Methylorubrum populi: one gene and its partner. Each later gene encodes a partner of the first gene's protein in a complex. Links are inferred from orthologs where the notes say so. Each region holds a gene or a part of one and is shown on either strand. Other genes may lie near its edges.

What was found.
Region 2: the proteins of trxB (region 1) and trxA are in contact, whole or in part, in a crystal structure (PDB 1F6M), measured with the Escherichia coli proteins. The link is inferred for Methylorubrum populi from one-to-one orthologs.

Annotation. Positions count from the first base shown.
Region 1 is NZ_AP014809.1:1,189,084-1,199,394, forward strand. The notes cover bases 4,132-6,994. They hold trxB (thioredoxin-disulfide reductase), read left to right. Parts: upstream 4,132-5,007; coding sequence 5,008-5,982; downstream 5,983-6,994. Other genes in these bases: MPPM_RS05565 (mitochondrial fission ELM1 family protein), read left to right, coding at 4,132-4,853; MPPM_RS05575 (LysR family transcriptional regulator), read left to right, coding at 6,371-6,994. Also shown: carB (carbamoyl-phosphate synthase large subunit), read left to right, coding at 1-2,627; transcription elongation factor GreA, read left to right, coding at 2,765-3,241; MPPM_RS05560 (hypothetical protein), read left to right, coding at 3,246-3,740; more of MPPM_RS05565, read left to right, coding at 3,774-4,131; more of MPPM_RS05575, read left to right, coding at 6,995-7,261; aroQ (type II 3-dehydroquinate dehydratase), read left to right, coding at 7,377-7,832; accB (acetyl-CoA carboxylase biotin carboxyl carrier protein), read left to right, coding at 7,849-8,325; accC (acetyl-CoA carboxylase biotin carboxylase subunit), read left to right, coding at 8,336-9,703; aat (leucyl/phenylalanyl-tRNA--protein transferase), read left to right, coding at 9,802-10,311.
Region 2 is NZ_AP014809.1:5,174,003-5,184,377, forward strand. What follows is about bases 7,224-10,150. They hold trxA (thioredoxin), read left to right. Parts: upstream 7,224-8,490; coding sequence 8,491-8,811; downstream 8,812-10,150. Other genes in these bases: MPPM_RS24160 (PQQ-dependent sugar dehydrogenase), read right to left, coding at 7,224-8,161; MPPM_RS24175 (outer membrane protein), read right to left, coding at 8,984-9,895. Outside these bases: double-strand break repair protein AddB, read left to right, coding at 1-1,909; double-strand break repair helicase AddA, read left to right, coding at 1,906-5,358; MPPM_RS24155 (pentapeptide repeat-containing protein), read right to left, coding at 5,372-6,628; more of MPPM_RS24160, read right to left, coding at 6,863-7,223. UniProt on the Escherichia coli protein: Participates in various redox reactions through the reversible oxidation of its active center dithiol to a disulfide and catalyzes dithiol-disulfide exchange reactions.

The DNA of each region.
Region 1 (10,311 bases):
TCATCGTCTGCTCCATCGAGAACGTCGATCCGATGGGCGTCCATACCGGCGATTCCATCACCGTCGCCCCCGCGCTGACGCTCACCGACAAAGAGTATCAGGTGATGCGCGACGCCTCGCTGGCGGTTCTGCGCGAGATCGGCGTCGAGACCGGCGGCTCGAACGTGCAGTTCGCGATCGACCCGAAGACGGGCCGGATGATCGTGATCGAGATGAACCCGCGCGTCTCGCGTTCCTCGGCGCTAGCCTCGAAGGCGACCGGCTTCCCCATCGCCAAGGTCGCGGCCAAGCTCGCCGTCGGCTATACCCTCGACGAGATCGCCAACGACATCACCGGCGGGGCGACCCCGGCCTCGTTCGAGCCGACGATCGACTACGTCGTCACCAAGATTCCGCGCTTCGCGTTCGAGAAGTTCCCCGGCGCCGAGCCGACGCTGACCACCGCCATGAAGTCTGTCGGCGAGGCGATGGCGATCGGCCGCTGTTTCGCGGAATCGCTGCAGAAGGCCCTGCGCTCGCTGGAGACGGGGCTGACCGGCCTCGACGAGATCGAGATCGAGGGGCTCGGCAAGGGCGACGACCACAACGCCATCAAGGCTGCGCTCGGCACGCCGACGCCGGATCGGCTGCTCAAGGTCGCCCAGGCCATGCGCCTCGGCATCAGCCACGAGGAGATTCACGCCTCCTGCAAGATCGATCCGTGGTTCCTGGAGCAGCTCCAGGCCATCGTCGATTTGGAGAACCGGGTGAAGACGCACGGTCTGCCCAAGAGCGCGGGCGCCTTCCGCCAGCTCAAAGCGGCCGGGTTCTCCGACGCGCGGCTCGCCGTGCTCGCCGATACCGAGGAAGAGGCCGTGCGCGCCGCCCGCCGCGCCCTCGGGGTGCGGCCGGTCTTCAAGCGGATCGACACCTGCGCCGCCGAGTTCAAGGCGCCGACCGCCTACATGTACTCGACCTACGTCGCACCGTTTGCCGGCCAGACCGCCGACGAGGCGTACCCGTCGGACCGCAAGAAGGTCATCATCCTCGGCGGCGGTCCGAACCGGATCGGTCAGGGCATCGAGTTCGACTATTGCTGCTGCCACGCCTGCTTCGCGCTGACCGAGGCCGGCTACGAGACCATCATGGTCAACTGCAATCCGGAGACGGTCTCGACCGACTACGACACCTCCGACCGGCTCTATTTCGAGCCGCTGACGGCGGAGGATGTGCTGGAGATCGTCGAGACCGAGCGGCAGGCGGGCCAGCTCCACGGCGTGATCGTGCAGTTCGGCGGCCAGACCCCGCTCAAGCTCGCCCGGGCGCTCGAAGGGGCGGGCGTGCCGATCCTCGGCACTTCGCCGGACGCGATCGACCTCGCCGAGGACCGCGACCAGTTCAAGCGGCTCCTCGACAAGCTCGGGCTCAAGCAGCCCAAGAACGGCATCGCCTACTCGGTGGAGCAGAGCCGGCTGGTGGCGGCCGAACTCGGCCTGCCCTTCGTCGTGCGGCCGAGCTACGTGCTGGGCGGGCGCGCCATGGCGATCATCCGCGACGAGGCGCAGTTCGCCGAGTACCTGCTCGGCACCCTGCCGAGCCTGATCCCCTCCGACATCAAGGCGCGCTATCCCAACGACAAGACGGGGCAGATCAACACGGTGCTGGGCAAGAACCCGCTCCTGTTCGACCGCTACCTCTCGGACGCCACCGAGGTCGACGTCGACGCGGTCTGCGACGGGCAGAGCGTGTTCATCGCCGGCATCATGGAGCACATCGAGGAGGCGGGCATCCATTCGGGCGATTCCGCCTGCTCGCTGCCCCCGCGCACCCTGTCGCCGGAGCTCCTCGCCGAGCTGGAGCGCCAGACCAAGGCGATGGCGCTGGCCCTCAAGGTCGGCGGCCTGATGAACGTGCAGTACGCGATCAAGGACGGCGCGATCTACGTGCTGGAGGTGAACCCGCGGGCGTCCCGCACGGTGCCCTTCGTCGCCAAGGTGATCGGCGAGCCGATCGCCAAGATCGCCGCGCGGATCATGGCCGGCGAGCGCCTCGACGGCTTCGGCCTCAAGCCGAAGCAGCTCGACCACATCGCGGTGAAGGAGGCGGTATTCCCCTTCGCCCGCTTCCCCGGCGTCGACGTGCTGCTCGGGCCCGAGATGCGCTCGACCGGCGAGGTGATCGGCCTCGATGCCGGCTTCGGCGTGGCTTTCGCCAAGAGCCAGCTCGGCTCCGGCACGGCGGTGCCGCGCACCGGCACGGTGTTCGTCTCCGTGCGCGACGACGACAAGCCCCGGGTGCTGCCGACGATCCGGCTGCTCTCGGACCTCGGCTTCACCATCCTCGCGACCGGCGGCACGCAGCGCTACCTGGCGGACGAGGGCATCCCGACCGAGCGCATCAACAAGGTGCTGGAGGGCCGTCCCCACATCGTCGATTCGATCAAGAACGGCGACATCGCCCTCGTCATCAACACGACGGAGGGGGCCGGCGCGCTCTCCGACTCGCGCTCGCTCCGGCGGGCGGCCCTCTTGCATAAAGTGCCGTACTACACCACTCTCGCCGGCGCGATGGCGGCGGCCGAGGGGATCAAGGCCTATCTCGAAGGCGATCTCCAGGTGCGTGCCTTGCAGGAATACTTCGCGGCCTAAATAGACGTTCGTGTGCCGGGCGGCCCGCCGAGCGGAGGCGGGCGGCCCGGGGCCACACAATCGAGAGCCGTTATCCCGGCCCGGAAGGAGTGTTTCGCTCCGGCCGGGCCTCTTCATTGTGGCGCGAGACCATGAGCATCGACAAGCTTCCCATCACGGCCCGCGGCTACGCAGCCCTCGAGGAGGAGCTGAAGCAGCGCCAGCAGGTGGAACGTCCCCGGATCATCCAGGCGATCTCTGAGGCGCGTGCGCTGGGCGACCTGTCCGAGAACGCCGAGTACCACGCCGCCAAGGAGGCCCAGTCCCACAACGAGGGCCGTGTGCTCGAACTCGAGAGCATGATCGCGCGGGCCGAGATCATCGACACCTCGAAGCTATCGGGCTCCAAGATCAAGTTCGGCGCCCGGGTGAAGCTCGTGGACGAGGACACCGAGGAGGAGAAGACCTACCAGCTCGTCGGCGAGCCGGAGGCGGATGTGCGCGAGGGCCGCGTCTCGATCTCCTCGCCCATCGCCCGCGCCCTGATCGGCAAGGCGGTCGGCGACACGGTGGAGGTCACCACGCCCGGCGGCGGCAAGTCCTACGAGGTCGTCGCCGTCGAGTGGGGAGCCTGACCCTTTGCGCGCCGCCGGCCTCGCGGCCCTAATCGGACTCCTCGCCGGGATCGCTCCCGCCCCGGCGCAGGCGTTCGACCGGTTCGGCAGCATCGCCGTCGATGTGCGGCCGTTGCAGGCCTATGCGCGAGGCCCGCAGACGGAAGCGCTGCGGGTGGATCTGACCGAGGCGCTGCGGCGCAGCTTCGCCGACCGCATGGTGCGCGGCGGACCGACCCTGGTGGTGCGCGTGAGCGGCCTCTCGCTCAACCCCTATGTCGGCGGCGAGGGTTTCGGCCGCGGCGGAAGCCTCGGTGGCGGCGGCACGACCGACCACCTCGACGGCGAAGCCCTGCTGGTCGGGCGTGGGGGAGAGATCCTCGCGCGCCACCCGCAGCTGTCGGCCCTGCCCGCCAGTTCCGGCGGCGCGTGGTACGATCCGGCTTCCGAGCGGCGGCGGGTCGCGGCCCTTGCCGAGCACTACGCGCAATGGCTGCGGCGGCAGCTCCCGGCTCAGTAATCCGGGGCCCGTGAGATCGAAGGTGTGCGTCGCGTGAACGAACAAGGGCCGGTGAAGGCCGACGGCAGCGTACCGCCGGAACTCGCGCGGGCCCGCACCTGGATTCTCACGGATGGCAAGGCCGGCGACGAGAACCAGTGCATCGGCATCGCCGAGGCGCTGGGCCTTACCTACGAGACACGGCGGATTCCGGACGGACGGCCCCTGACCTGGATGGCCCCCTGGGGACCGATCGATCCGCGGGACGCGCCGGGCCGGGCCGGCGGCCTGTTGCAGGGCCCGCTCCCCGATGTTCTGATCGCGTCGGGACGGCGCGCCGTGCCCTATCTGCGCGCCGTGCGCGGCGCCTCGGGCGGCAGGACCTTCACCGCCTTCCTCAAGGATCCGCGCACCGGCCACGACACGGCGGATTTCATCTGGGTTCCCGATTACGACGACCTGCGCGGGCCCAACGTCTTCACCACACTCACCGCGCCGCACCCTGTCTCCCGCGCCCGGCTCGATGCCGCCCGCACGACCCCCGATCCACGGCTCGCTCGGCTGCCCTGGCCGCGCATCGCCGTGCTGATCGGCGGGGACAGCCGGCATCTGCGCTACCGCAAAGCCGACATGCAGCGGCTCGTGCGCGATCTCACTAAGCTCGCCGAGGGCGGCTGCTCGCTGATGCTGACGGTGTCCCGGCGCACGCCGCCGGACCTGCGCGCGGCCCTGGAAAACCTCGTGAAGGACAAGGGCGGCTTCTTCTGGGACGGCAGCGGCGAGAACCCTTACGTCGGCATGCTGGCGATCGCCGACCACATCGTCGTCACCTCGGATTCCGCCAACATGGTCGGCGAGGCCGCCAGCACCGGCGTGCCGCTCCTGCTGTTCGACCTGCCGCGCACCTATATCCGGCACAGGCGGATGTTCGCGGGCCTTGCCATGGCCGGCGCGCTGAAGCCCTTCATCGGGCGCCTGGAGGCTCTGCGCTACGCCCCGATCGACGCGACGCCGGAGATCGCCGCGGCCCTGGCCGAGGCTTACGTGCAGCATCGCCGGCGCTTCGCGGCGGGGGGATCGGACAAGGATCGGACCGCGTCGGCCTTGATCGCGCCTCCGCGCGGATCGCTCTGAGGCGGCGGCCGGACGAGACGGGACGTTCTCACGCGTCCCGATCCTCGGAAGGAAATATTTGCCCGCGTCGTGCAGGATCGGACGCGACGGAACACAGGACGAGTGGACGGCCGGCCCTTCGGAGACCGCCCGTCCCTGACAGGAGACGGCACAGATGGCGCACACCCATGCGAGGCTCGTGATCATCGGCTCGGGGCCGGCCGGGTACACCGCCGCGATCTACGCCGCCCGCGCCATGGTCGAGCCCCTGCTGATCTCGGGCTTCCAGCCCGGCGGCCAGCTGATGATCACCACCGACGTCGAGAACTATCCGGGCTTTGCCGAAGCGATCCAGGGGCCCTGGCTGATGGAGCAGATGCGTCTCCAGGCCGAGCATGTCGGCACGAAGATCGTCTCGGAGTACATCACGAAGGTCGATCTCAAGGTGCGTCCGTTCCGGCTCGAGGCCGATTCCGGCGAGACCTACACCTGCGACGCCCTGATCATCGCCACGGGCGCCCAGGCGAAGTGGCTCGGCCTGCCCTCGGAGGCGAAGTTCCAGGGCTTCGGCGTCTCGGCCTGCGCCACCTGCGACGGCTTCTTCTTCCGCGGCAAGGATGTGACCGTGGTCGGCGGCGGCAACACCGCGGTCGAGGAAGCCCTGTACCTCGCCAACCTCGCCAAATCCGTCACCGTGATCCACCGCCGCGGCGAGTTCCGGGCCGAGCGCATCCTGCAGGAGCGCCTGTTCAAGCACGCCAACGTCTCGGTGAAGTGGCACCACGCGGTGGAAGAGATCTGCGGCTCCGACACGCCGCCCTCGGTGACGCATCTGCGCCTGAAGGACCTGCGCTCCGGCGAGATCGTCGAGCAGCCCACCGACGGCCTGTTCGTCGCCATCGGCCACCAGCCCGCCACCGCGATCTTCGAGGGCCAGTTGCCGATGCGGCACGGCGGCTACATCACCGTGACGCCGGGCACGACCGCGACCGAGATCCCGGGCGTGTTCGCAGCGGGCGACGTCACCGACGACGTCTACCGTCAGGCGATCACGGCGGCCGGAATGGGCTGCATGGCGGCGCTGGAGGCGGAGAAGTTCCTGGCCAATCTCGATGTCGGCGAGAGCCCGGCCAAAGCCGCCGCCGAGTAAGCCGCCGACCCGGCGCCCCGCGGGCACGGACCCGTCCGCCCTCGCGGGGCCGCAGGCCCCGAGTGTTTCGCGGGCATTTCAAGTACTGTCCAAAACAACGCCCTTTTCGCCATCATGTCGGACACGGTGACCGACGGGGAACAGATGCTGTCGAAGCATTGAAGACGTTGTTTGATACGCATTTCCCTGTTGATGGCGAAAATGACGCAACCAAATCGCAAGGTTGCCGTCATAACCTGAATGCTGCGGGAGCCAGCAGGTTACGCGAGGACGCCTTTCGTCGGGCACGGCGGGGCAACAGACTGGCGTCGTGCAACGCCCGAAGGTTGTGGTCCCCCGTGATGGGTTGACCGCGACGGGCCGACCTCGACGGGCGGGAGTGACGGCCTTGGATTGGGACAAGATCCGGATTTTCCTCAACGTCGCGGAAGCCGGCAGCTTCACGCGGGCGGGCGACGACATCGGGCTCAGCCAGTCGGCGGTGAGCCGGCAGATCAGCGCCCTCGAGCGCGAGCTGAAGGCGCCGCTGTTCCACCGGCATGCCCGCGGCCTGATCCTGACCGAGCAGGGCGACCTGCTGTTCCGCGCCGCCCGCGACATGAAGCTCCGGCTGGAGAACACCCGCGCCCGTCTTGTCGAGACCAGCGAGCGCCCCTCGGGCGACCTGCGGGTGACGACGACGGTGGGGCTGGGCACCTCGTGGCTGTCGCAGCGCGTCTCCGAGTTCCTCGACCTCTACCCGGATGTGCGCATCGAGCTGGTGCTCACCAACGAGGAACTGGACCTCGCCATGCGCGAGGCCGACATCGCCATTCGCATGCGCCGGCCGGCCCAGCCGGATCTGATCCAGCGCCGGCTGTTCACGGTGCATTACCACGCCTTCGCGAGCCCCGATTACGTCAAGCGCTTCGGCGAGCCCAAGACCATCGCCGACCTCGACGAGCACCGCCTCGTCTCCTTCGGCGGCAACGAGCCGTCCTACCTGCTCGCCACCCACTATCTCGCCAGCATCGGCCGCGAGGGCGACGACCGCCGCCCGGTCCACTTCACCGTCAACAACATCGCCGCGCTCCACAAGGCGATGGAGGCGGGCATAGGCGTCGGCATCCTGCCGGACTACGCCGTCGACGGGAACGAGAGCCTGGTCCAGGTGCTGCGCGAGAGCGAGATGCCGACGATGGAGAGCTATCTCGTCTATGCCGAGGAGATGCGCTCGGTCGCCCGCGTCCAGGCGTTCCGCGATTTCCTCGTCAACAAGGCGCAGCGCTGGACTTATTGAAGCGTGGCCGGGCCGCCGGCCGACAAGCGCCCTTGTCGCGCCCCGACTCCCTCGTCTAAGACCGCCCATCCCGCCGGGCGGTTCGCGAAGCCTCCGGCCGACGAAGCCGGACGGCATGATCGCGATCCACTGCCTCAACGGGCCGAACCTCAACCTCCTCGGCACGCGCGAGCCCGGCATCTACGGCGCGGCGACCCTCGCCGATATCGAGCAGAGCCTGCGGGAACGCGCAGCCCGCCTCGATATCGCCCTGACCTTCCGTCAGACGAATCACGAGGGCGAACTGGTGACGTTCGTGCAGGAGGCGGGGGCCGCCGGAGCCGGGGTGCTCATCAACGCCGCCGCCTACACGCACACATCGATCGCACTGCGCGATGCGATCAAGGGCGCGGGGGTGACGGCGGTGGAAATCCACCTCTCGAACGTCCATGCCCGCGAGGAATTCCGGCACGTATCGCGGATCGCCCCGGTCTGCGCCGGTGTGATTTCGGGTTTCGGTCCCCACAGCTACATTGTCGGGCTCGATGCCCTCGCCCATCTCCTGCGCGGACAGCTCCCGTCCGCCTCCTGACGTGAACCAAGAGCCGATGGCCAAGAACGAACCCTTCGATCCCGAACTGGTGCGCGAGCTCGCCCGGATGGTCGCCGAGACCGATCTGAGCGAGATCGAGGTCGAGAAGGGTGACTTGCGCATCCGCGTCGCCCGCAGGATCGAGGCGGTCTCGGTTCAGGTCGCGCCCGCCGCCCCGGCCGCGGTAGCGGCGGCAGCGCCCGTCGCCGTCCCCCCCGCCGCCATGGCGCCCGCGCCCGCCAAATCCGGCGCCGGCCATCCCGGCGCGGTCCCCTCCCCCATGGTCGGCACCGCCTATCTGCGGCCGTCCCCCGACGCGAAGCCGTTCATCGAGATCGGCACCAAGGTCCAGGCCGGCGACAAGCTGCTGCTGGTCGAGGCGATGAAGACCTTCAATGAAATCGTCGCGCCCCGCGCCGGTACGGTGACCGCGATCTTCGTCGAGGACGGGATGCCGGTCGAGTACGGCGAAGCCCTCCTCGTTCTCGAGTAGCCTCCCCGCGATGTTCGACAAGATCCTGATCGCCAACCGCGGCGAGATCGCGCTTCGCATCCTGCGGGCGGCCAAGGAGCTCGGTATCGCCACCGTCGCGGTCCACTCGACCGCCGATGCCGACGCCATGCATGTGCGGCTCGCCGACGAGAGCGTCTGCATCGGCCCGCCGGCCGCCCGCGACAGCTACCTGAACATTCCCTCGATCATCGCCGCCTGCGAGATCACCGGGTCGGATGCCGTCCATCCGGGTTACGGCTTCCTGTCGGAGAACGCCCGCTTCGCCGAGGTTCTGGCGCATCACAATATCGGCTTCATCGGCCCCAAGGCCGAGCATATCCGGGTGATGGGCGACAAGATCGAGGCCAAGCGCACCGCCAAGCGCCTCGGCATCCCCTGCGTGCCGGGCTCGGAGGGCGGCGTCTCCGACCCCGACGAGGCCAAGCGGGTCGCCGCCGAGATCGGCTATCCGGTTCTGGTGAAGGCGGCCTCCGGCGGCGGCGGGCGCGGCATGAAGGTCGCCCGCTCGGAAGCCGAGCTGGAGCAGGCCCTCGACATGGCCCGCACCGAGGCCAAGGCCGCCTTCGGCGACGACGCGGTCTACCTCGAGAAGTACCTGACCAAGCCGCGCCACATCGAGGTGCAGATCCTCGGCGACGGGCGCGGCGGCGCCGTGCATCTGGCCGAGCGCGACTGCTCGCTCCAGCGCCGTCACCAGAAGGTCTGGGAAGAGGGCGGCTCGCCCGCGCTCAACGCCGAAATGCGGGCCGAGATCGGTGGCATCTGCGCCAACGCGATGCGTGAACTGAGCTATCTCGGCGCCGGCACCATCGAGTTCCTCTACGAGGACGGGCGGTTCTACTTCATCGAGATGAACACCCGCATCCAGGTGGAGCATCCCGTCACCGAGATGATCACCGGGATCGACCTCGTGAACGAGCAGATCCGGGTCGCGGCCGGCGGCGGCCTGTCGGTGGGGCAAGAAGACATCAGGGTCGAGGGCCATGCCATCGAGTGCCGGATCAATGCCGAGCACCCGTCGACCTTCCGCCCCTCGCCGGGGCTGATCACCTATTTCCATCCGCCGGGCGGTCTCGGCGTGCGGGTCGATTCGGCCGCCTTCCAGGGCTACCGGATCCCGCCGCACTACGACTCGCTGATCGGCAAGCTGATCGTGCACGGGCGCACCCGCAACGAGTGCCTGATGCGCCTGCGCCGGGCGCTCGACGAGTTCGTGGTCGACGGCATCGACACGACGCTGCCGCTGTTCCGCACGCTGGTGCGCAACGCCGACGTCCAGAACGGTCAGTACGACATCCACTGGCTCGAGAGCTTCCTCGCCCGCGAGGAGGCCGCCGGCGTCGAGCTGCGGCGCTGAGAGGACAGGGCTCAACGCCCTGTCACGCCCGCCTCCTCGTCACGCCTGCGCCCGAGTGCCGGCTGGCGCTCGGGCCGGGAGCGCGCGACAACGCTCCGATGCACGACAGGCATCCCGTGGACATCACGCCCGACATCCTGCTCAAGGCCTATGCCGCCGGGATCTTCCCGATGGCCGAGGATGCGGATGATCCGACGATCTACTGGGTCGAGCCCCGGGCCCGCGGCGTGCTGCCCCTCGACCGCTTCCACGTTCCCCGCCGGCTCGCCCGCACCGTGCGCTCCGACCTGTTCGAGGTCGTGAGCGACCGGGATTTCGACGCGGTGATCGACGGCTGCGCCGCCCCGCGCCGGGACACCACCCGCACCTGGATCAACGCCCGCATCCGCGATCTCTACGGTGCCCTGTTCGATCTCGGCCATTGCCACACGATCGAGGTCTACCACGAGGGGCGGCTCGCGGGCGGGCTCTACGGCGTGTCCCTCGGAGCCGCCTTCTTCGGCGAGAGCATGTTCCACGAGGTGCGCGACGCCTCGAAGGTCGCCCTGGTCCACCTCGTGGCCCGGCTCCGCGCGGGCGGCTACCGGCTCGCCGATACGCAGTTCCTG
Region 2 (10,375 bases), 4.0 Mb from region 1 along the record:
GGGCATCGCGGCGGAGGATTCGGCGGGCCTGAGTCTCGCCCGTTCGCAGGCGGGCCGCTTCGCCCGCCTCGTGGCCGAACTCGCCGCCGAGGTGGCGCCGGCCCGCGTCATCGCGCTGCTCGCCCACCCCTTCGTCCGGCTGGGGCTGAGCCGCAGCGAGGTGGTGCGCGCCGCCGCCGCCCTGGAGATCGGCGGCCTGCGCGGCCCGGCGCCGATTCCGAAGAACAGCTTCGACGGCATGCGCGCCGCCGTGGCGCTCCAGCGCAACGCCACCGAGCGGGTGCCGCGGGCGAAGCGGCGCCTGAAGGCGATCGACTGGGATCTCGCCGAGAACATCCTCGACCGGCTGGAGATCGCGCTGGACCGCTTCCGCACCGACCTCCAGCCGGCCATCGGCAATCTCGTGGCGCTCGCCGCCCTCCACCGCGAGGCCTGCGAGCGGATGATGGGCGGGGCGGAGGATGAGGCCGAGGCCGTCGACGACCCCTCCCTCGACACCCTCGACGGGCTGTTCGACGATCTCGAATCGGCCGAGCAGGAGGCGCTGCCGGGCCGCTTCTCCGATTACGCCGCCTTCTTCACCGCGCTCGCCCGCGACCGCACGGTGGCCTGCGCCCAGCGGAGCGCGCATCCGCGCCTGCGCATCCTCGGGCCGCTCGAAGCGCGCCTGCTCTCCGTCGACCGCATCGTGCTCGGCGGGCTCGACGAGGCGGTCTGGCCGGTGCGCCAGACGACCGACGCCTTCCTCAACCGGCCGATGCGCGGACAGGTCGGCCTGAGCCCGCCGGAGCGCCGGATCGGCCAGGCCGCCCACGACTTCGTGCAGGGGCTCGGCACCCACGACGCGGTGGTGACCCGCGCGGCCAAGCGCGAGGGCTCGCCGACCGTGCCCTCGCGCTTCCTCCAGCGCCTGCGCGCCTTCGGCGGCGACGCGGTCTGGGCCGATGCCATCGCCCGCGGCCAGCGCCTGCGCGGGCTCGCCGCGATCCTCGACCGCGGCCGGGAGGCGCCGCCGCCGCGCCTGACCCGGCCGGCGCCGCGGCCCGATCCCGACCTGTTTCCGTCCCGCCTCAGCGTCACCGAGATCGAGACGCTGGTGCGCGACCCCTACTCGATCTTCGCCCGGCACATTCTGGGATTGGAGGCGCTGGAGCCGATGGCGGTGGTGCCGGGCGCGGCCGAGCGCGGCAGCCTGATCCACAAGATCCTCGGCGATTTTTCCGCAGCCCATCCCGGCCCGCTGCCGGCGGACGCGGAAACCCTGCTCTACGCCATCGCCCTCGACGCCTTCGGCCCGCTCCAGGACCAGTATCCGGAACTCTACGCCGAGTGGTTCCCCCGCTACGAGCGGATGGCGGTGGCCTTCCTCGAATGGGAGGCGAGCCAGCGCCAGGGCCTGCGCGCGATCCACGCCGAGCGCTCCGGCAAGCTGACGATCCCGCTCGGCGAAAAGACCTTCACCCTCTCGGCCCGCGCCGACCGCATCGAGGCCCGCGCCGACGGCGGCTACTGCATCGTCGACTTCAAGACCGGCACTCCGCCGAGCAACCGCACGGTCTTCGCCGGCTTCTCGCCCCAGCTCACCCTGGAGGCGGCGATGCTGATGCACGGCGCCTTCGAGGGGTTGAAGGCGGCCTCGCCCCCGGATCTCCTCTACGTCCACGCCTCGGGCGGGCGCGAGCCGTTCCGGCCGATCCCGGTCAAGGCGCCGCCGGGCGACGCGCGGGCGGTGGCGGCCATCGTCGAGGAGCATCTGGAGCGCCTGCGCGGACTCATCGCCCGCTACATGACCGGCGAGGCCGCCTATCCCTCGCGCCCCTATCCGCAATACGTGCGCGCCTACAACGAGTACGATCATCTCGCCCGCGTGCTCGAATGGTCGCTGGCGGGCGAAGGAGAGGCCGCGTGAACGCCCCGCTGACCGGCTTCACCGTCGATGACCTCACCAAGGCGGCCCAGCGCCGGGCGGCCGACCCGCGCCTCTCGGCCTGGGTCTCGGCCAATGCCGGGGCGGGCAAGACCAAGGTGCTCACCGACCGGGTGCTGCGTCTGCTCCTCGATGGGGCGCCGCCCGGCCGCATCCTCTGCCTCACCTTTACCAAGGCGGCGGCCGCCAACATGTCGATCCGCGTGTTCCAGCGCCTCGGCCGCTGGGTGACGCTGGACGACGCGGCGCTGACCGCCGAGCTGATCGAACTCACCGGCGAGCGGCCCGCCCGCGACAACCTGCGGCTCGCCCGCCGCCTGTTCGCCCGCGCCGTCGAGACGCCGGGGGGGCTCAAGATCGAGACCCTGCACGCGCTCTGCGAGCGGCTGCTGCACATGTTTCCGTTCGAGGCCAACGTGCCGGCCCGCTTCGTCGTGCTCGACGACAATCAGTCGCGCGCGGCCTTCGAGATCGAGACCGACAACGTGCTGGCCGACGCGATCCTCGGCGGCGATCAGGCGCTCTCCGAGGCGCTCGCCGTCGTCGGCGCGGAAGCCTCCGGCGACACCCTGCGCGAGGCGATCCGCGCCGCCATGCGCACCCGCGCCCTGTTCTCCGACCACCGCGCCCTGGAGCCGGCCCTCGCCCGCCTGCCCCGCGCCCTCGCGCTTCCCGACGGCGCCAGCGTCGAGACCATCGAGAGGGAGATTCTGGAAGGCAGCACGCTGGGCGACTGGCGCGCGGTCGCGGGCCGGCTGCGCACCGGCAAGGCGACCGACGAGAAGCTCGCCGACGCGCTCGTCGAGGCGGACGCCGCCAGGGATACGCCGAAGGCGCTCGGCCCCTACCGCTCGGTCTTCTTCACCGACAAGGACGAGCCGCGCGCGGCGAAGTCGTTCGGCACCAAGGCGGTGCCGGAGGAGGTGAAGCAGGCGCTCCTCGACGAGCAGGCCCGGCTGATCCCGCTGTTCGATGCCCTTCGCGCCGCGCGCGCGCTTGCCCGGACGCAGGGGCTGTTTCGGCTGGCCGCCGAGATCCACCGCCGGGTCGAGGCGCAGAAGACCCGGCTCGGCGCCCTCGATTTCGACGACCTGATCCACAAGACCCTCGACCTGCTCTCGCGGGTCGGCGCCTCCTGGGTCCTGTACAAGCTCGACCGCGGCGTCGACCACGTCCTCGTCGACGAGGCGCAGGACACCAACCCGCAGCAATGGGAGATCCTGCGCACCCTCACCGCCGAGTTCGCGGCGGGCGAAGGCGCCCGCGGCCTCACCCGCACCCGCTTCGCCGTGGGCGACCCCAAGCAGTCGATCTACAGCTTCCAGGGCGCCGACCCGCGGGAATTCGAGCTGACCCGCCGCGCCTGGGAGCGGGCGGCGAAGGGCGCGGAACTCGACTTCGCCGATGTCAGCCTGAGGCTGTCCTTCCGCACCGCGAGCCACGTCCTCGCCGCGGTCGATGCGGTGTTCCGCGTGCCGGAGCACTTCGCCGGCCTGTCCTTCGATGCGGGGGCGTCGGGCACCGTCCACGCCTCCGCCCGGGCAGGCGTCCCCGGCGCGGTCGAGCTGTGGGGGATCGAGGAACCCGCCGAGGCCGAGGAACCCGATGCCTGGGCCGCGCCCGTCGATGCGCCCGAGCCCAACGCCCCGGCCATCGTCACCGCCCGCCGCATCGCCCGCGCGGTGAAGGCCTGGACGACCCGGGGCGACGCCTGCGGCCGGATCTGGCGGCCGGGGGACGTGCTGATCCTCGTGCGAAAGCGCTCGGCGGCCTTCGAGGAGGTGATCCGCGCGCTCAAAGGTCTCGGCGTGCCGGTGGCGGGCCAGGACCGGCTGGAGGTTGCCGGCCATATCGCCGTGCTCGACCTCGTCGCGGTCGGCCGCGCCGGCCTGCTCCCTGCCGACGACCTGACGCTGGCCACCGCCCTCAAGACGCCGCTGGTCGGGCTCACCGACGACGATCTCACCCGCATCGCTGCCCGTCGCCCCTTCTCCGAGACGCTGGAGGACGCGCTGACCCGCCATGCGGAGGTCGGCGATACCGCGGCGATCCGCGGCCTCGCGGCGCTGCGGCTCTGGATCCGGCTCGCGGCGGAGAACGGTCCGTTCGGCTTCTACGCCGCCCTGCTCGGCGCCCATGGCGGGCGCAGCCGGCTGGTGGCGCGGCTCGGTGGCGAGGCAGGCGATGCCATCGACGTGTTTCTCGCCAAGGCCGCGGAGGCCGAGACCGGGGGCGACGCGCCCTGCCTCGACGCCTTCCTCGCCGATTACGTGGTGCGGCCCGGCCGGGGAAAAAGTGGCCTCTCGGTCAAGCGCGACCTCGAGGCCGGCCGCGACGAGGTGCGGGTGATGACCGTGCACGGCGCCAAGGGCCTGGAGGCGCCGGTGGTCGTGGTCATCGACGGCTGCGAACCGCTCGGCCGCAACGACCCGCCGCTGCTCGGCCTCGACCCCGCCGCCGACGGCCCGCTGCCGCCGGTCTGGACCGGGGGACGCACCCAGGACTGTGCGGCGACGCTCGCCGCCCGCTCCGCCCTCCAGGCGCGGGCGCGGGAGGAGCACAACCGCCTACTCTACGTCGCCATGACCCGGGCCGCCGATCACCTCGTCATCGCCCCCTATCGCGGCGCGACCCGGGAGACGTCGGCCTCGTGGTGCGAGATGGTCCGCATCGGCCTGGAACGGGGGCTGGGGCCTGGCGAGGCGATCGAGACCGAGCACGGGCCGATCACGCTCTGGCGCGACGGCTCGGCCGCCTCGCTCGCCGCGGCGGCGGAGACCCTGGCCCTGCCGGACCCCGAGACGGTGCCGGATTGGCTGTTCTCGAACGCCGCGCCGGAGGTTGAGGCCGCGCCACCCCTGAGCCCCTCGGGCGCGCTTGGCGCCGCGGACGGGCAGCGCCAGCCGCAGCGTCGGCTGGGAGATGCCGAGGCGCGCCGCCGCGGCGCCCTGGTCCACGCCCTCCTCGAACACCTGCCGCGGATCGAACCGGCCCGCCGCGCCGAGGCCGCCGACCGCTTCACCCGCGCCCGAGCGCCGGCCCTGGACGAGGGCAAGCGCAGGGATCTCGTGCGCTCGGTACTGCGGCTGATCGAGGCGCCGGACCTCGCGCCGCTGTTCTCGGGCCAGGCGCGGGCCGAGGTGGCACTCTCGGGGCGGATCGTGGTGGACGGCGTGGAGCGCGACGTCACCGGCCGGATCGATCGCCTCGTGGTGGAAGACGGCCGGGTGATCCTGTGCGACTTCAAGACCGGCCGACCACCCGCGGAGGGCGCCCCGCTCCCCGAGCGCGAGGCGGCGCAAGTCGCCCTCTACGCCCGACTCGCCGCCGCGATCTGGCCGGACCACGCGATCACCGCCCTGCTGGTCTGGACCTCGGGGCCGGTGGTGCGGCGGGTGGGACTTGCAAATGGCAATCCGAGACCAGCTTGACGTTCCAGTCCGATCAAAGTTTTGAAAACACTTCAGGACTTAACAGGCGGATTGATTCGTCGTTTTCTTGTTTCTTGCAATCCAATGATCTGCTGTGCCTCGGATTCGGATCGTGTAGTAGGATTTTTGCGCTTTGGAAACTATAGTAGCAATATAAGCCGCCTGCTGTGAGTAAGACGAGTTCCAGGGTTGCGGCGAGCGCGCTTAGTACTATTGTTTTTGACATGACGAAGGCGAGTTGAAGAATAATAAAAGATCCATATATTACAAAAATAGATAAAATGCGCTCGTCGACTTTGGCATCAAATCTGGAATTGTATTCCTCAAATCGGGGGAACACTCCTCCAACGAAGACCATAAAGAAAGCTCGGCTCTCCACAGACAGGCCATCGAAGAATTCGCGTGGGAGACTTGCGATTGCTGCCCAGAATCTATTGAGGATTAATTGTTGATACGTAAATAAGATGAAAGACAGAACGGGAAATACGAATAAAAATGCGAAGAAGCTGACATGTCCTAATTGTGCTGGAAGTTTTAATTGCGAGTCCAATTTTCCATCCAATAACGCGAGTATGCCGTACGCATTTACCACATTAGTGGAAACAATAACGGCCCAGAAAGACTTTGCGGCATCATTGACGAGATTTGTCGCTTCATACTTCTGCAAACTTGTCGGAAGGCGCGCGCCGCCTTGTAGCGAGCCTGCGATACCGTCTTGTCCCAGATTCCAAACGCTCTCCATGAGAGGGCCGCGAAAGTTTGCGCCGAGAAGGCAGGCTTTCGACAGGTTCGTCGCGTCCGATGGGTGTTTCTGACTGAGAGACTGACGCCAGTTGAGATTGTCATCGTCGGAAATCGTGTCGGTATCGAAATCCGCCTCCTCGAAGTTCGCCTCCGTCAGGTGACATCCCGACATCTCGGCGCCTTTCAACGTTCCTCGCCAGAAATTTGCTCTTCGTCCTACGATCCCTATAAGAGACGTTCTGCAAAGCTTGGCGCCTGCGAAATCCGTTCCATCGACGTGCGCAAAATCGAGCGTTGCACCGCGTAGATCGGCGTCTCTGAATCCAGTGTCCGTCAGGTTAGCCGATCTGAAATCGGCAAGACGCAGATCGCAACCATTGAAATTTTGCTTCTTCAGATCGCACTCAGCGAAGCAAATTTTCTTTCCGAGCTTACCCTCGGATGCTAGAAATAGCACATGGTCTGCAAGAGTCTTCTTCAAATCCTCAGAACGCGGAAGAAACTTATCGGCTGATTGAGTCCTCATCGCCAAAATCTCAGTCGCAATCAGATTTTGTGATTTTATTGGCTTGACGGAAACACTGCTAAAATACAAGGTGGAGAGTAATCAAATAAAATTTATAATAGAATTAAGGTCGTGCTGGCAAGTACACGATCCTGAACACGGAAGTGTCGATCGCAAATTGGAGGCTGATCGGCGAAGGCGTGGCGGAGATCCGGCTGGCTCGAAAAGCTGGCCGGGATCTCTCTCGGATTGAGTTCAGCTGCTCTTCTTCGGCGTCAGCTTGACGATCTGCCCGTCATCCTCGGTTACTGCATAGACGGCGCCGTCGGGACCGACCCGCACGTCGCGGACGCGGTGCTCCAGAGGAATCCGCTCCTCGGTGACGACTTTGTCACCGTCGAGCTTGAGCAGGACGAGCCCGGTGCTGACGAGGCCGCCGATGAGGAACTGGTTCTTCCAGGCCGGAAAAAGATCCTTGTCGTAGAGCGCCATGCCCGAGGGGCCGATCACCGGATCCCAGTAATAGACCGGTTGCACTGTGCCGCCGGCCTGGGTCTGGCCGTCGCCGATCTTCTCGCCGGAATACTCGATGCCGTAGGTCACCACCGGCCAGCCGTAATTGAGGCCGGGGCGCGGGCGGTTCAGCTCGTCGCCGCCGCGGGGGCCGTGCTCCACGGTCCAGAGCCGGCCCTGGCCGTCGAGGGCGGCGGCCTGGACGTTGCGGTGGCCGTAGGACCAGATCTCGGGCTTGGCCTTCTCGCCGCCGGTGAAGGGGTTGTCCTTCGGCGCGTTGCCGTCGGTGTCGATGCGGAACACCTTGCCCAGCCCGCTGGTGAGATCCTGAGCCTGCCCGCGGGTCTGCTTGTCGGAGCGCTCGCCCACCGTGACGAACAGCTTGCCGTCCGGCGCGAAGACGAGGCGCGAGCCGAAATGCTTGTCGCCGTCATAGGTCGGCATCTGGCGGAAGATGACCTTGACGTCGTCGAGCCGGGCCTTGCCGTCGCTCTCGACCAGCTTGGCCTTGGCTACCGTGGTGCCGTTGCCCTTGTCCCGCGGCTCGCTGTAGCTGAAGTAGATCGTGCGGTCGGAGGCGAAGCTCGGGCTCAGCGCCACGTCGAGCAGACCGCCCTGCCCTTTCGGATCGACCTTCGGCACCCCCGCCACCGGCTGGCCCACCGTGCCGTCCTTGGCGACGAGGCGGATCTTGCCGGCCTTCTCGGTCACGATCATGCGCCCGTCGGGCAGGAACTCCATTGCCCAGGGGCTTTCGAGACCCTTCGCCACGACCGCGGTCTCGACTTCGGTCTTCTGCGCCGGCTCCGGCGCGCGGGTCTGGTTGGGCAGAAGCGGCTTGTACTCGGTGTTCGGGGGCTCCTTCTCGGCGATGGAGGTGCCGGCGCTCGGCGCGGCCGGTGCCTGGAACGACTCGCCCTGGACGCGCGGCGCCCGCGTGTCCTCGCCGCCGCCCTGCCCGGAGGGCTGTTGCGCGAAGGCGGAGGCATCGAGGCCGAGGGCCGCGACGGTGGCGAGCAGAAGGGAAAGTGTGCGCGTCACGTCGATTGATCCTTGTGCGGGTCGCCGATCCTGCCCGCCAAATGGGGCGCGGGCGGCCCATGGCGAGGGTCGCGGCGCCGCAGAGGGCCGAAGGCGGCGGCTTTGCACGAGTATGGGCCGGGGATCGACGCGGGGATTGCGGGGACGAGCGGCGCCGTACCCATGTGGGTTCGGCGCGTCAGACCCGCGGCCGGGGCGCGACGCCTTGACCGGAGGATGGGGCGTCGCCAATTCTCTGCCACCGTGAGGCGCCGAACCCACTCCCCGGTGCCGTCCATGCAGGGGACTTCCCTGTTCCCGCGTGGGACCGCGTGTCGAAAGGACGTACGATGGCGACCGTGAAAGTGACCGATGCGAGCTTCGAGCAGGACGTTCTGCAGTCCGCCGAGCCCGTCGTAGTGGATTTTTGGGCGGAGTGGTGCGGCCCCTGTCGGCAGATCGGCCCGGCGTTGGAGGAGATCTCCGTCGATCTCCAGGGCAAGGTGAAGATCGCCAAGGTCAACGTCGATGAAAACCCCGGCATTGCCTCGACCTACGGCATCCGCTCGATCCCGACGCTGATGATCTTCAAGGACGGCAAGCTCGCCAGCCAGAAGGTCGGCGCTGCCCCCAAGGGCGACCTCTCCCGCTGGATCCAGGCGAGCGCCTGACGCGCTGCCCGATCCGGGCCGCATCCCCCGAGACAGCCCGGCCGCGAGGCCGGGCTTTTTCATGCCCGCCGCCCCGCCCATCGACCGGGCGCTTGCGACGGATCGTGAAACGCAAGAAGCCCGGCCTTGCGGCCGGGCTTCCTGGTTTCGAGACCCTTATCGGAGGTTCGGCTTAGTAGCTGCCGAACTTGTAGTTCAGGCCGGCGCGGATGACGGCGAAGTCGACGTCGCGGCGGGCGGTGTTGTTCAGGATGGTCGAGGGCGAGATCGGGCCGGCCGCGGTCAGCGGGGTGGCGTTGACGATCACGCCGTTGGCGTTGGCGAAGCCGTAGCGGCTGTTGTTGCCGTCGAAGTTCACGTACAGACCTTCGACCTTGAGCGTCACCGCCGAGGAGCGGAAGAAGTTCAGGAACGAGTCGGTCGGGAGCGCGTACTCGACACCACCACCGGCGGCGTAGCCGGTCTTGAAGTCGTCGGTGTCGACGGCGCGGCCGCCACCGAAGCTGCCGTAGGCGAAGCCGCCGGTGCCGTAGAACAGGACGCGGTCGAAGGCGTAACCGATACGGCCGCGGACGGTGCCGAAGAAGTCGAGGCCCTGGAGACCGGTCGGGTTGATCAGGGTCACGCCCGGCTGGATGAAGCCGCCCGGCGTCACCGCGCAGGCAATGCCGCCCGTGCCGCAGCCGCCTGCACGGCCGAAGCGACCGCCGAGGTCAGCGTACTGAGCGTCGGCTTCGATACCGATCACGACACCCGAACCCGGGGTGAACTGATAGTTGTAGCCGATCTGACCACCGCCGACGAAGCCGTCGCTGCGGCCGCCGTTGTCGAAGGCGAAGCCGGCGATCGCGCCGACCGGGCCGCCGACGACGCGACGATCGATCGTGACGACCTGCGTCGGAGCCAGGGAGTCCTCGACGCCGAAGCCGTAACCGGCGTTGAGACCGGCGTAGAAACCGGTCCAGGTGAACACAGGGACGGGCGTGAAGACCGGCGGCGGAGCAGCGCGGCGCGGCAGGTCAGCGGCGGAGGCCGCGGCGGTCAGCGCCGTGAAGGCGGCGAGAGAAGTGAGAAGCTTTTTCATTTTTTGATCCCCAGCAGAAACCCGATCGCCCGCAAGCTAGACCATTTCTCCGGCCCGAGATGTAGCGAGCAGGACACACCCGCCGCGCGACAATCCGGCCGATGGGCGGTTGCAACCTATTCGGACCGATGCCGAAACCAGACTTCGCGCCAAGCCGGGCGAATAGGATGGGCCATGAGCCAAGACGCTGGTCCGCGACGACTGGTCGAGGGGCGGCCTCGAAGGGGTTCCGACCGGATGATTCGGCTCGAAGACGATCCTCCCTCGGCAGAGGCCGGACATGGGCTCGTCGTCCGAAGATGCGGGCCAGTCGATCCCGGCTCACCCGATCGCCGATCGACGGCTTTCCGGCACGAATGTGCTGTTCACGGTCACGGACCGGATGTGCGCGCCGGTCCGGCACCCACTCTCACCGGAGCGGATAGCCTGCCGCGCCTTATCCGCTCGGGCAGCGGATGCGGGGTTCGGCGCATTCCATCG